Regions from separate parts of the Vibrio cortegadensis genome, predicted to be linked through region 3. Evidence: predicted binding sites of a transcription regulator. Region 3 holds the regulator's gene; each other region holds the start of a gene.

What was found. The regulator CRP, encoded in region 3, controls carbon source genes, mostly activating them, when cyclic AMP is high. The targets are predictions, from matches to a motif close to TGTGANNNNNNTCACA.
Region 1: a site for CRP is predicted at 1,476-1,491, ahead of recB (exodeoxyribonuclease V subunit beta). Genes of this name have one in related genera too.
Region 2: a site for CRP is predicted at 1,342-1,357, ahead of cdd (cytidine deaminase). Genes of this name have one in related genera too.
Region 4: a site for CRP is predicted at 1,473-1,488, ahead of OCV39_RS17680 (NupC/NupG family nucleoside CNT transporter). Genes of this name have one in related genera too.

What each region holds. Positions count from the first base shown of each region.
Region 1 is NZ_AP025472.1:670,670-674,084, forward strand. It holds gene recC (exodeoxyribonuclease V subunit gamma) at 1-1,253, shown strand, start outside; gene recB (exodeoxyribonuclease V subunit beta) at 1,632-3,415, shown strand, end outside.
Region 2 is NZ_AP025472.1:1,375,465-1,378,879, forward strand. It holds gene purT (formate-dependent phosphoribosylglycinamide formyltransferase) at 1-143, opposite strand, end outside; gene cdd (cytidine deaminase) at 350-1,237, opposite strand; gene OCV39_RS06565 (LrgB family protein) at 1,575-2,252, opposite strand; gene OCV39_RS06570 (CidA/LrgA family protein) at 2,252-2,617, opposite strand; gene sbcB (exodeoxyribonuclease I) at 2,657-3,415, opposite strand, start outside.
Region 3 is NZ_AP025472.1:288,232-291,646, reverse strand. It holds gene OCV39_RS01280 (phosphoribulokinase) at 1-585, shown strand, start outside; gene crp (cAMP-activated global transcriptional regulator CRP) at 832-1,464, shown strand; gene OCV39_RS01270 (DUF1338 domain-containing protein) at 1,565-2,356, opposite strand; gene astD (succinylglutamate-semialdehyde dehydrogenase) at 2,487-3,415, opposite strand, start outside.
Region 4 is NZ_AP025473.1:752,741-756,155, reverse strand. It holds gene OCV39_RS17680 (NupC/NupG family nucleoside CNT transporter) at 15-1,223, opposite strand; gene OCV39_RS17675 (hypothetical protein) at 1,746-1,883, shown strand; gene OCV39_RS21135 (type II secretion system protein) at 1,891-2,445, opposite strand; gene OCV39_RS17665 (GNAT family N-acetyltransferase) at 2,736-3,176, shown strand; gene dbpA (ATP-dependent RNA helicase DbpA) at 3,411-3,415, opposite strand, start outside.

The DNA of each region.
Region 1 (3,415 bases), 380 kb from region 3:
AGTATTGTCAGCAGAATTATTGTTTACAAGGTAGCGAAAGTTTAGCCAGTGATGAATCAGGTCAGCAGCTGCTTAATGCATTGGTTGAGCATCACGCGATGGTGCCATTTAGCCCGAATGCCTTCATGTCGGCAGACGTGCAAGCATCCTCAGCGGTTGAGCATTCATCTTCTATTCGTTCGCAACAGAGCAGTTACGCCAAAGAGTGGTTACCTGCGGTTAATCGCCTTGGTCAATCAAGTGATGACTTCAAGCGCAAGCTCGGGGACTACTTATTGGATGTGGTTTATCCCCTTGAGTTGGATTTGGTTGAGTTGCAAAAATTCTGGCGTTTACCTGTTCAGTATTTTTTCAACCGCCGATTAAAAGTGGTGTTTGAAGCGCCTTTACCCGTAATGGAAGATGATGAACCCTTTGTTTTAAATGGATTAGACAGCTTTAAACTTCGTGACCAGTTGTTGGATGTGTTATTGACGGCGAAACTGCACACTCATCAAGATCCGAAAGCTGCACTGAACGGTTTTATTGAACAACAAAGAGCACAAGGGAAGCTTCCTGTTGGTGCGTTTGGGGATATTGAGTTTGAAACCAATCGTGTTCAGGCCGAACAGTTAGTCGAAGAGTTAGCCTTTATTTGCGGTAAACCTATTGATGATATTGAAATTGATCTCACCCTCAATGCTCTTGCGAATAAAGAGACCGGTGAAGAGAATGCGGTTCATCTAACGGGTTGGTTGACCAAGCATTACCAATCAGGATTAGTGCGATATCGAAGTGGAAAAATTCGTCCTCAAGATTATCTCTCCGCGTGGATTGATCACCTGAGTTGCGCGGCAATGGGGCACTCGAAAACAACGCACCTCATTGGCTATGATCGCAAAGAAGGCGTAGTGCATATGATGTATCCTCCGATGAAAGATCGTAGTGAGGCTCTCGATATTTTAAATGAGTTGGTGCGCCTGTTTTATCAAGGTATGACCGAACCTTTGCCTTATTTCCCTAAAACGGCTTTGGCTGGCGTTGAAGCTGGGTTCAGCCGAGGAAACTGGGTGGATGATGAAGAAAAATCACTGAAAAAGATGGCCGATACGTTTAATGATGGCTACGCCTTTACTGGTGAAGGGCGAGATAGCTACATTGCGAGAATTTGGCCAAAATGGGATGACGAACTCGCGTTGCAAGCTCGTTTGTACTCAAGTTTAGTGATGCAAGGGCCAAGGCTTTGGGCGAAAAACGCCAGCGATATTGAGTAAAGTCAGGACGCATGCTTAATTTACGGATGGACATCGTAAAATAGAGTGGCCGCCAGTCAATCATTATAGTGTAGGGCGTCTTCTGTGCGGCCACATGGTCAGAGGGACCATTGTTTGTTATTCGAGTTGCTTTCATTAGCAGAGTGATGACGAATCAAGACTCTTCTAACGGGTAATGCGACAAATTAGGTGCGGATACTAACTATGCTATTGCGTAGATACCGTGAGTGAGATCCCACGGCTATTTATTCAGTAGTAGAAATTTAAAACAATATGAACTTCTAAGGGATGACTCACAGTGAATTCATGTTGGGTGTTGATGAATTTGATTTTCAGTATCAAATATATTGTTAAAAACAGATCGAAAAGGCAGTTGAAATGACAACAGTAGTCGCCAATAACCTAGATACAATGACTTTTCCCTTACACGGTGCAAGATTGATTGAAGCTTCTGCGGGTACAGGAAAAACCTTTACAATTGCAGGGTTATACCTTCGTTTGCTGCTTGGACATGGTGAATTAGTCGATGGGGAAGAGACATGTCACTCTGAGCGACTGACGGTTGATCAAATTCTCGTGGTGACCTTTACAGAGGCGGCGACCGCTGAACTTCGTGATCGTATCAGAGCGAGAATTCACGATGCTCGTATTGCCTTTTCACGCAGTCAAAGTGATGATCCGGTAATCAAACCGTTATTGGCTGCGATAAGCGATCACCCTAAAGCGGCAAAGATACTGCTCCAAGCTGAAAGGCAGATGGATGAAGCGGCCGTGTTTACTATTCACGGCTTTTGCCAACGAATGCTGACTCAAAACGCATTTGAATCGGGCAGTCGATTTAACAATGAATTTGTGACTGATGAAAGCCAACTGAAAGCACAAGTCGTTGCCGATTATTGGCGTCGTCAGTTCTATCCATTATCTCTGAATCTTGCCAGCGAAGTGCGCAATATTTGGGGCTCACCATCGGCACTGCTTGGTGATGTGAGTAACTACTTAACGGGCGTACCATTAGAGTTGTCGGTTAGCGCGATGTCGGGAGACCTTGCGGATTTACATCAACAAAATCTAGAAGAAATTGATCAACTTAAAGCCTTGTGGCGAGAGTCAGAAGGGGATTTTCTTGCTCTAATTTCTGGCTCAGATATTAATAAACGTAGCTATACAAAAAAATCACTCCCAACTTGGTTAGAAGCCATTTCGGTATGGGCGAACAGTGAAACGAATGACTATTCCATTCCAGATAAGCTTGAGAAATTTGCCCAAAATACGTTAATCGAGAAAACCCCTAAAGGTAATGCCCCTGAACATGCGGTATTTGCTGCTATTGAACACTTTTTGGCGAACCCTGCTGATTTGAAAGCGCCTCTATTAGCTCATGCGATTTTGCACTGTCGAGATATGTTGGCAGCGGCTAAGCAGAAGCAGCAACTGCTCTCATTTGATGATTTATTGACTCAGTTGTCAGCCGCGATTGATAGCGACGAGCAACAGTTGCTGGTGGAGCGTATCCGCAGCTTATATCCCGTTGCGATGATCGATGAATTCCAAGATACCGACCCTCTGCAATACAGTATTTTTAGCCGCATCTACCTAGATACCCCTGAATGTGGTCTGTTTATGATCGGCGATCCTAAGCAAGCGATATACGGTTTCCGTGGTGCTGATATCTTTACCTATATCAAAGCGAGAAATCAGGTAAAGCAGCATTACACGCTGGGTACAAACTGGCGATCCAGTGCAGATATGGTCAGTGCTGTTAATCAGGTATTTCAAGCCTCTGGCAGCCCGTTTATGTACGATCAAGATATTCCGTTCTTACCTGTGAATGCAAGTCCCGGTGCCGATCAAAGAGCGTGGTATTTAAACGGCGAAAAGCAGCAGGCGATGAGTTACTGGATCCAAGAAGCTGAAGACAAGCCCTTGCCAAAAGGTGAATACCACCAAGCGATGAGTGAAGCGACGGCAAGCCAGATCCAAACGATTCTGACCGCAGCGCAGCATGAACAAGCATACCTTGTGACGTCGAAAGGTCAAAAACCAGTACAAGCTGGCAATATTGCGGTGCTTGTAAGAACGGGAACGGAAGGGCGCTTGATCCGAGATGCCTTAGCCAAACAAGGCATTGCGAGTGTTTACCTTTCTAACCGTGATAGCGTTTT
Region 2 (3,415 bases), 1.1 Mb from region 3:
ATTGCAGGAGCGTTAGGGTAGCGATCACACGCAATGACCTCTAAACCCAACCGCTGACATTCAATGGCGACTTCTTTACCAAGCTCGCCAGAACCTAGTAATAGAACACGAGTTGCGCTTTTGCGCGTAGCTGTACCAAACATGTTAACCCTTAAATTTATGCTTTTCAGAAAATGACTGCGGCGATAATACTGCATTCAAATCAAGAAGCAAACGTTTGCGCAACTGTTCGGTGAAATTTTAAACGTAAAAAAGACGCTAATGAATAGCGTCTTTCTCAAAATGTAATCATTACGATGCTGAGTTATGTATCGTTACTTCAACATCGCTTGATTATGCGCGTCTCGAATTACAGCGCAGCATAACTAACAGGGATATCAGGGTTAATCGCTTCAAGTGTAGACTGAGTGTCTGCAAGGTGGCTGATTGCCCCTTCTGACATTTCAACTAGAGCAGCAGATTCAATATCCTGAATATCATTACCAGCCATCAGTAGTTGTACAATCGCAACTTGAAGTGGTGGTAGGCTAGGGTTGAATGCTGCATTTTCAGCGTAAGCGCCTAGGTAAGTATTTCCGTTGCTCACTTTAATCGCGACACCACTAAGGTTTTTAGTGTAAGGCGCATGGCTACGGTTTAAAGCACCCAGAGCACTGACAATAAGTGGATCACTGTCAGAGGTGGTTGCTTGGTGATCAGTTTTTGTCATCAAGCCAGAAGTAATACCAAGATCAGCAGGGCCGAATGAATCTGGAAGGTACTGTTGAAGTGACATCTCTTCGCGTTCTGGAAGTTGGATCATCAACTCTTTTGCTGTTGTCAATTCATTCATAAACTGGCGACAGTGGCCACATGGGCTAAAGTTGATGGTAATGTCGCTCAGTCCCTCTTCACCTTTCATCCAAGCGTGGCTGATAGCCGACTGTTCTGCGTGAACAGTTTGACCAAGTTGTGCGCCAGCCACTTCCATGTTTGCACCGAAATACAAACGGCCAGAAAGACCTCGAACTACCGCTCCAACATAAAATTTGGAGATTGGTGCGTAAGAGTAAGCCGCAGCAAATGGCAGTAGTGCAATGCGCAGTTCGTTATCTTTCATTTGAGTAATAGAAAGAAGCTCATCAAACTGCTCTTTTGATATTGTCGCATCAAAATTGTCAGCAAGAAGAATAGGAGATAAGAACTCTGTAATGTTAGTTGGTGCGGCTTCTAATGCCTGAATAATGCGACTCTTCATGGTGAATCCTTGTATAAGCGTTGAAGTTAATTCTATGACATCAGTAAAATGATGCTGAGGCGCAGGTCACATTATCAAATGTAACGAGGTGTTCTGTTGCAATATTAGAGTGAGGTCACACATGATAACGATTACAAGGGGAAAATTGTTATTCACGTCATGTATTGTTGCCCCTGACTGCGACACAAAGTGGGCGAAATGAAAGAGGATAAGTGGTAAATGGTCAATCGCTGATGATTAATTGACCACATTTAAGGCGAGATTAGAGAATCAACGCCTTTATGATTGAAAGCCTAGTCTTAATCTGAAAGCTTGGTCTTAATTTGAAAACTTAGCCTTAATTTGAAAGCCAAACGGCCAAATCAAAGAAAGAGGGTGCAAGAATAGAAGTAATCACACCGCACAAAACTAAGGCCAAAGAGCTAAACGCAGCATCTTTGGGATCGGTTTCTGCACATGTCGCAGTGCCTAATGCATGAGAAACGGTTCCCATGGTTAAACCTTTTGCAATCGGATGTGTGATATTCAGTAAGCTATAAATAGGGTAGGCAGCAATCGCTCCAAACAAGCCAACAATGAGCACCAAAATCGCGGCTATTGCAGGTTCTCCTCCTAAGTGACTTGAGACTTCCATCGCAATTGGGGTGGTGACCGACTTGCCTAACAAACTTGCTATTAGCGTGATGTCTGCGGAAAAATAAACAGCAATCAGCGTGGCACTCAGCATAGACAGCACGCTGCCAACGCCACAAGCAAGCATGATGATGCGCCAATTCGCACGTATCTGTGGAAGTTGTTCATACAAAGGATAAGCGAGGGCAACAACAGCAGGCTGAAGCAAAAAGCTGATCCATTCATTATCGGCATAGTACGTTTCAAATGGGACTTTCAAGAAAGTCAGCAGCGGTATAATGATCGCAATGCTGATCAGCAATGGATTCATAATAGGGTTGCTTGATTTTATACTAAGCCATCGAGCGAATAGGAAAACGGCAATCGTAACGAGTAACCACATTACTTGTTCCCCTTCTTCAAAAATCGGTCTAAACCCCAACCTAAGCTCACTAAAACAATAAGAGTACCGCCAACTGCACTGGCCATAATCGGCAGAGCGTTATTCAGCAGCATATCGAAATGTTCCATGAGCCCGACACTGATGGGCACAAACAGCAGTATCATAAAACGGATGAGTAGGCTTGCAGAAGGTTGAACCCAATGTACCGGAACTAAGCCAGAGGCCATTAACCCGAAAAGAATAAGCATGCCAATGACACTGCCAGGAATTGAGAGCGACAGTAAATGCTGGATCCCAAGCCCAGCGGAAAGGGATCCTAATATCAATGCAAAAGAGACAATGTAGCCAAGAAGCGTTTTCGCCATAGTGAGATATGTTCCATAGAAGATAAGCGTATTTTGTACTTAAGAGACGAGTTTCTCCACGTACTGGTATACCGATTTTAAAAGAGCGATCTTCTTTTCGTCACTTTCATGTTCGTGAACTAAGTTTTCCAGATTAAGCATATAACTTTCAATACGACTTTCGAAGTACTCGCGACTATGGTTTGCCCAGCGTTGTTGTTCTGATTCACTGAGTGTCCAAGGGTAGTTACGCGCACGGTAGCGGAATAACAGCGGCTCAATTCGCGGATCTCGGAATGTAATATCAAGAGTTCCAAGATGTTGTGGATCAGCTTGACGAATAATATCCATCGAAGCTTTGTCCGCTGGAGAGAAAAAGCCTTCGTATAATTTAGTATCTACATCATCAGACGATTCAAATTGACGCTCAATGCTGTGCAGACCAATCAGCTTTTCACGGATCTCAGGATTCTGTCTCAACAACGCCAAATGTTTTAAGCACTGTTCGCGGTCAATGCCAATGTTAGCTGCATTTTCTGCGGTTAATGTTTTAGCCGGTGCCAGAATTGGGCATTTATTCAAATGGACTAATTTAACTGGAACAGGAAGTTCATCCGCTGCGAGATCGTCACGCTTGGTAAACATACGTTTATGCAGTTGATCAATACCTAGATCAAAAAGTGGGGTTGGATCTTTTGCTAAATCAACAACAATGACGGCATTGTTATTAGTTGGATGCCAAGCAACAGGCACAATCCAACTTGTGTAGGAACAATCTCGACCAAGCATACCTGAAACATGCATCAGAGGAGTCATGTT
Region 3 (3,415 bases):
CGTTACCTTCATACATTCGATGAAGCGGTACCCTACAACCAAATGCCCGGCACTTTTACCCCATGGCAGGACATTTCATCTGACTCTGATGTGTTGTTCTATGAAGGATTGCACGGTGGGGTCGTAGATGGCGACATCAACGTTTCACAGCATGTCGATTTATTGATTGGCATGGTGCCAATAGTCAACCTAGAGTGGATTCAGAAATTTGTTCGCGATACACGAGATCGTGGCCACTCCAGAGAAGCGGTAATGGATTCGATCGTTCGTTCAATGGATGACTATTTGAATTATATTACCCCTCAATTCTCTCGCACTCATATCAACTTTCAGCGAGTGCCAACCGTTGATACATCAAACCCATTGAATGCAAAAGGCATCCCAAGTTTAGATGAAAGCTTTGTTGTCATTCGTCTACGTGGGATTAAAAATGTTGATTTTCCGTACCTATTAGCCATGATTGATGGCTCCTTCATGTCACGCCATAACACCCTGGTTGTGCCGGGAGGGAAAATGAGTTTTGCCATGGAACTCATCGTGAGACCAATCCTGCAACAGCTGATTGAAACAGGAAAAATTGGTTAGTCATCACGCTTAAATCTCGGTTACTTTTCATACCGTGATCATGTGCACAGTTTTGCGTAGAAGATCGTGGCAATGACACGATTAAAATCAAGAAATGGATTAGGAAAAAGGATACTATTCCTAACCGAAACACAAGATAGCTTGTAGCACTAACAAGAGTGCTCTTATCCTAACGGAACTGCCTACTACTAGGCTTTGCTAATTATGGAAAGCAGCAAGCGTACCCTGCAGAGGAAGTGAGATATTATGGTTCTAGGTAAACCTCAAACCGACCCAACATTAGAGTGGTTTCTTTCACACTGTCATATTCATAAGTACCCATCAAAAAGTACGCTGATTCACGCAGGTGAAAAAGCCGAAACTTTGTATTACATTGTGAAAGGTTCAGTTGCGGTACTAATTAAAGATGAAGAAGGCAAAGAGATGATCTTGTCTTACCTTAACCAAGGTGACTTCATTGGTGAGCTAGGTCTTTTTGAAGAAGACCAAGAGCGTACAGCATGGGTTCGAGCAAAATCTCCTTGTGAAGTTGCTGAGATTTCTTTCAAGAAATTCCGCCAACTTATCCAAGTAAACCCAGACATCCTAATGCGTCTTTCAGCGCAAATGGCAAACCGTCTACAAGTTACTAGCCAAAAAGTAGGTGACTTAGCATTCCTAGATGTAACGGGCCGAATTGCACAAACGCTACTAAACCTAGCGAAACAACCTGATGCAATGACTCACCCTGATGGCATGCAAATTAAGATCACTCGCCAAGAAATCGGTCAAATCGTTGGCTGTTCTCGTGAAACGGTTGGTCGTATCTTGAAGATGCTAGAAGAGCAGAACTTGATTTCAGCTCACGGTAAGACAATTGTAGTTTACGGTACTCGCTAGTTCGCGTTACTGAAAACACTATAAAATTTAAAAACCACCAATATCGCTATTGGTGGTTTTTTATTAGCTAATTGTTACGCCATGCGCTCGTATTAATGATCTAGCCGTTTGTACTCTCAAAGATCTTATCGGCTGACGCAGCAACAAAACCCGTGTACAACTGACCATCATTCATTGGGTAACGTTTCGCAAACTCGTAAAACCCGCCAGGGACAACTTGTTCACTCTCAGTAAATTGGACCAATACGCGATCGGCCATGGTCGATGATTGCTCCAATAGCACTTCTGGTGAGCCTTTAACCTCCCCCCCAGAACCATTGATAACAAACCCAACGCTACTGAGATGATCATTCACCTCTTGAACTTCACTAAAGTCATTTAATTGATTCACACTGACTGTAAAGTGATTAGCACCATAACCATGAGCAGCTAACCAAGAGGCGTATTCACTCTCTTTTGCTAGAGTTTGGTAATCTTCAAAGCTCAGTTCCCATTGACGGCCGCTGTATAAAAAGTCCTGAGTCTTCAATTGTTGAGCATCCACTTGTTCCACCAGTTTAGCGACGATGGCTTGTAACGCTTCAGAGCACTCTTCCACTTTCAGCTCACTAATAAAGACTTTGGGCTGGTTTGGATCATCATGTTCATAATGCTTGGCAACCAACTTTTTGCTTTCAAATAGATAATCACCACACTCTTTATACCCTAATGCTAAAAAAGGCTTCGCTAAGGTTTCAATCCCAAGAGGAGCAACATTAAACGTTCGAAGTGCGATGTGATCATTAATCAGCTCAGCATCTTCGCGAAGCAATTGATGAACCTTATCCGCAGAAGGGCAAAGGCGTTGAATATAATCTTTCCATAGGGATTCAAATAAAACATCTGGCGTCATGACGCCTCCTTGTTGTATTTATTAGGGTCTGTAGACCGAGTTTGCTGTAGAAAAAAGGTTATCTCATGCTGTATCACTCTGCATTCGATAACCATTTAGTACTGAATTGAGGTTTCCGCCTACCGTAGCCCTAAAGCTCTAGACCAGGGCTAAAGGTAGCAGGGAGTAATGTCTCTTCACCTTCCATTGATGCCATTGGATAAGCACAATAGTCAGCAGCGTAGTAAGCACTTGGTCGTAAATTACCAGAAGCGCCAGGGCCACCAAATGGCGCATCACCACTCGCTCCGGTCAATTGGCGGTTACGGTTCACGATGCCCGCGCGAATGTGATCCACAAAGTAATCCCATTCACCATCGTCAGTTGACACCAGTCCAGCAGACAAGCCAAATCGAGTATCGTTTGCCATTTCAACCGCCGCATCAAGGCTTTCGTAACGAATAACCTGTAGTAACGGGCCAAAATACTCTTCATCCGGCAGTTCGACGATTTGTGTGACATCGATAATACCCGGAGTCACAAACGCCGCCTCTAAGCCTTTCGCAAGTACTAGGCTTTCACCACCTAACGATTGCAGGTTCGCTTGAGCATCCAAAATAAACTTCGCTGCCGCTTCTGAAATTTGTGGGCCCATAAACGGAGCTGGCTCAGCAAACGGTTGATCAACTCGAATCTTTTGAGTCGCACTGATTAACTTCTCAAGAAGTGCATCCCCTTTGCTACCAAACGGGATATACAAACGACGTGCACAGGTACAACGCTGACCTGCACTGATGAAGGCCGACTGGATAATGGTGTATACCGTCGCGTCTAAATCGCCGTATTTATCAGAGATGACCATTGGGTTGTTACCACCCATCTCTAACGCCAGCATTTTACTTGGTTGCCCTGCAAATTGGCGATGAAGGATATGTCCGGTATTCGCACTGCCCGTAAAGAGCACACCGTCAATTCCTTTCGCATCAGCAAGCGCAATCCCCGTCTCTTTTGCCCCTTGTACAAGGTTAATGACACCAGCAGGCAAACCCGCTTGTTGCCACAGTTTCATCACAAATTCAC
Region 4 (3,415 bases), on a different replicon from region 3:
GTTCAATATAAGAATTACAGTAAAATGAACATACCTGCTAGGCAAGCACTCATTAGGTTAGCTAATGTACCGGCAACTACCGCTTTTAAACCTAAGTTTGCCACTTCTGAACGGCGCTCAGGTGCAATCACGCCGATTGAACCAAGTTGAATCGCAATAGAACCGATGTTAGCAAAGCCACATAACGCGAATGTAATGATCACTTGGCTGTGTTCTGAAAGTAGTGCTTTGTTCTCAACAAAATCAATGAATGCCACAAACTCGTTCATTACCACTTTCTGACCAATATAAGAGCCCGCTGCTAATACTTCATGGCTTGGGATACCAATCAACCATGCTAATGGCGAGAAAATGTAGCCAAAAATTGCTTGTAGCGTGATGCCCGTGAAGCCAAATAACTCACCTAAGCTTTCTAGCCCAGTATTGACCATCGCGATAACACTCACAAAAGCAATCAGCATAGTGCCCACCGCTACCGCGACTTTCATGCCACTCATTGCACCGCTTGCTAATGCATCAATCACATTGCTTTGGTCCGCTTTATCCATCTCAATATCAGATTGGTTACAAGGAGTATCACGCTCAGGAACAATGATTTTCGCCATCATTAAGCTACCTGGAGCCGCCATAAAGCTTGCGGCAATGAGGTACTTAAGCTCAACGCCTAGCCCTGCATAACCCCCTAAAACACTACCCGCAACGGAAGCCATACCACCAGCCATCACGGCAAATAGCTCTGAACGCGTCATTTTTGATAGAAATGGACGGATAAGCAGTGGAGATTCACCTTGAGATAGAAAGATATTACCAGTAGCGACTAATGACTCAGCTTTACTCGTACCAAGAAATTTCTGAATCGCGCCACCAATCACTTCAATCACTTTTTGCATGATTCCAAGGTAGTAGAGCGCAGAAATAAGAGCACTAAAAAAGATGATGATTGGTAGAACACGAATCGCAAAAATGAACCCGCTGTTCGCCAGATCCCCAAATAGGAATGCAATACCAACATCAGCAAATCCAAGCAGGCTAGATACACCACTACTTAAACTGGTAAGCGCCGCTTGTCCCCAAGGAAAATAAAGAACAAGTGCAGCAAAACTTACTTGAAGTAATAACGCACGCGAAACCGTTTTCCAGTTAATCGCCTGGCGGCTTTCAGATAGTAGATACGCGCAAGCCATTAGTCCGACGATGCCGACTAAGCTAAATAAAATGTTCATTATATTGTCCTATTAAAGAGTGGAAATAAAAGCGGCACCAAAAGAATTGGCAAAAAAGGTATAGGACTGTGATTCGCCCGAGCAATTTGCAGCGAATGAATGAAGGAACAAGTTGTTCATATTGTAGATCACCTTATACAAGCATTAAAAATAGCTGGTCCGGTCCTTGAGGTCGTTCACTGTTCCATGTGACGGCTTGTATTGGCTAAGCATCGGCTTAAAACCGGGAGAGGATTATAACGAACAAAACGAGATATTCATCACATTTTCACACGCAAACGTTCAACCGTTTATTTTGCGTACAAAGCGACGAAAGATTGATTCAAAGGCAAAGAGATTCAGCAAGCTATCAAAACCAAGAAAGCAACAACTCACCCATAAAACCAACAAGAGGTTTATTTTTAATCAGCGCCTCATCCCTAAAAAATGACAAGCTCATCCCTTAAAAATTTTTAATAGGAGGATGATCACACTTTAGATATACGCCACTATCTAAGCATGCATAAACACTAGGATCTAAAAATGGTTATCAACAAATACTATGTTTTTATTGCTCAAGAACTAAATGAGTCAGAGAAACAGGAACAACAATCCCTAACGGAGCAAGAATTGCACCGCCAAGAATTATTGAAAAATGCACAACAGCAAGGTGGGCTATAAGCTTATTCTAGTCGCAGTCAACGATCTCAATTGTTGGAGCAGGGTCTTCAGCATCCAAAACGATAGATCGCCTATAACTTATATAACAGCGACTATTATCTGTATTACTACTCGCTGTTATTTTTACTTCATTTTCCGCCCCCACAACTCCAACACCATAGAGGAGCCAGTCTTCCTCTCCAGGAATTGCACTTAAGCCAGTCACTAAATTAGACAAGGTTGCAAAATTAGCTTTGGGATACCCATAATCAAATTCACAAAAGGTCGTTAAATCTCCTGGGTCTGAACCGCAGTCAGGCAGCATTGCAATAATATCAGCCTTATACTTACCCCCTTCTTTGTACCCGTTGACACTGGCTTCATTTTCCAAACCAGCAATGGCGAACTTTCCATATGTAATTCCAAGAGCACCTTCAAGCGAACCTTTCATACCTTCCAAAGCGGCTTGCTTGGCATCACTCTGTAGATTCAAAAATTTTGGAGCGGCAGTCACCGCTAAAATACCCAAAATAACGATAACCACAACTAGCTCAATTAAAGTAAAACCTTTGTTTTTCAATATATTCACCTATATTCATTCACGTAATCGTGACTATTTATAGTGCTCAAACGACTTATAACGCTTAAACTATTCTGCACATTCAACACAATAGCTGTCATTGTACTTTATTTTACTGTTCAAAATCCACACTCATTCTGCATCATTGTTCTCCAACATTCGGCAATATCGCTCACCTAGCGCAGTCAGATCGTTAAAGTCAGATACACGTACAGCAAACTTTTAATCGCAATTACCCTCACGTTTAGTAAAGTAGGGTTTAATTTCACTGTAGGCTAGAAATTTAGGTGCTCATGGATTTCACGGTAAGAACCGCGACACAAGATGATTATGAATTTACATTTTCTCTCAAAAAATTGGCTGAGGTAGATGCTATTACTGCGATTTTTGGCTGGGATGAAGAGTTACAACGCGAATTACACCTTATCGAGTGGCACCAAGGGCTTCCGGAACTTATTTACGTTGACGGGGAACCGGTTGGCAGCTACATGTTGGTCGAAAACAATGAGATTTGGCATTTTTCACGTTTTTTCCTACTACCCAATTTTCATGGGAAAGGGATAGGAAGCAAAATTTTACAACAAGTGAGCGACACTCTCGATTCGTATCAACAACCTTGCAAACTCTGTTACTTACAGGGAAGCCGAGTACAGACACTCTACCCTCGCTTTGGCTTTGTTAAATGCAGTGAAGATGATCAGTTTGTCTATATGATCCGTTATCCAACGAAATAACCCTACGAAAGAGTCAGTAAAACGAATGATGATGCTACATAAGTAATGACACTACATAGGCAATGGAATTAAATAAGCGAAGTCGGATCAAACAAAATATTTAAATGGTTTATTTGGACTCGATATCGAAAAACAAAATGGGCCTCATGCAGTTAAAGCGTGAGGCCCATTTTTTATTGAAACGAACTTAATATCCTAAGCCCAATTCAACTACAGTATTTTTCTATAAATCAGTTATT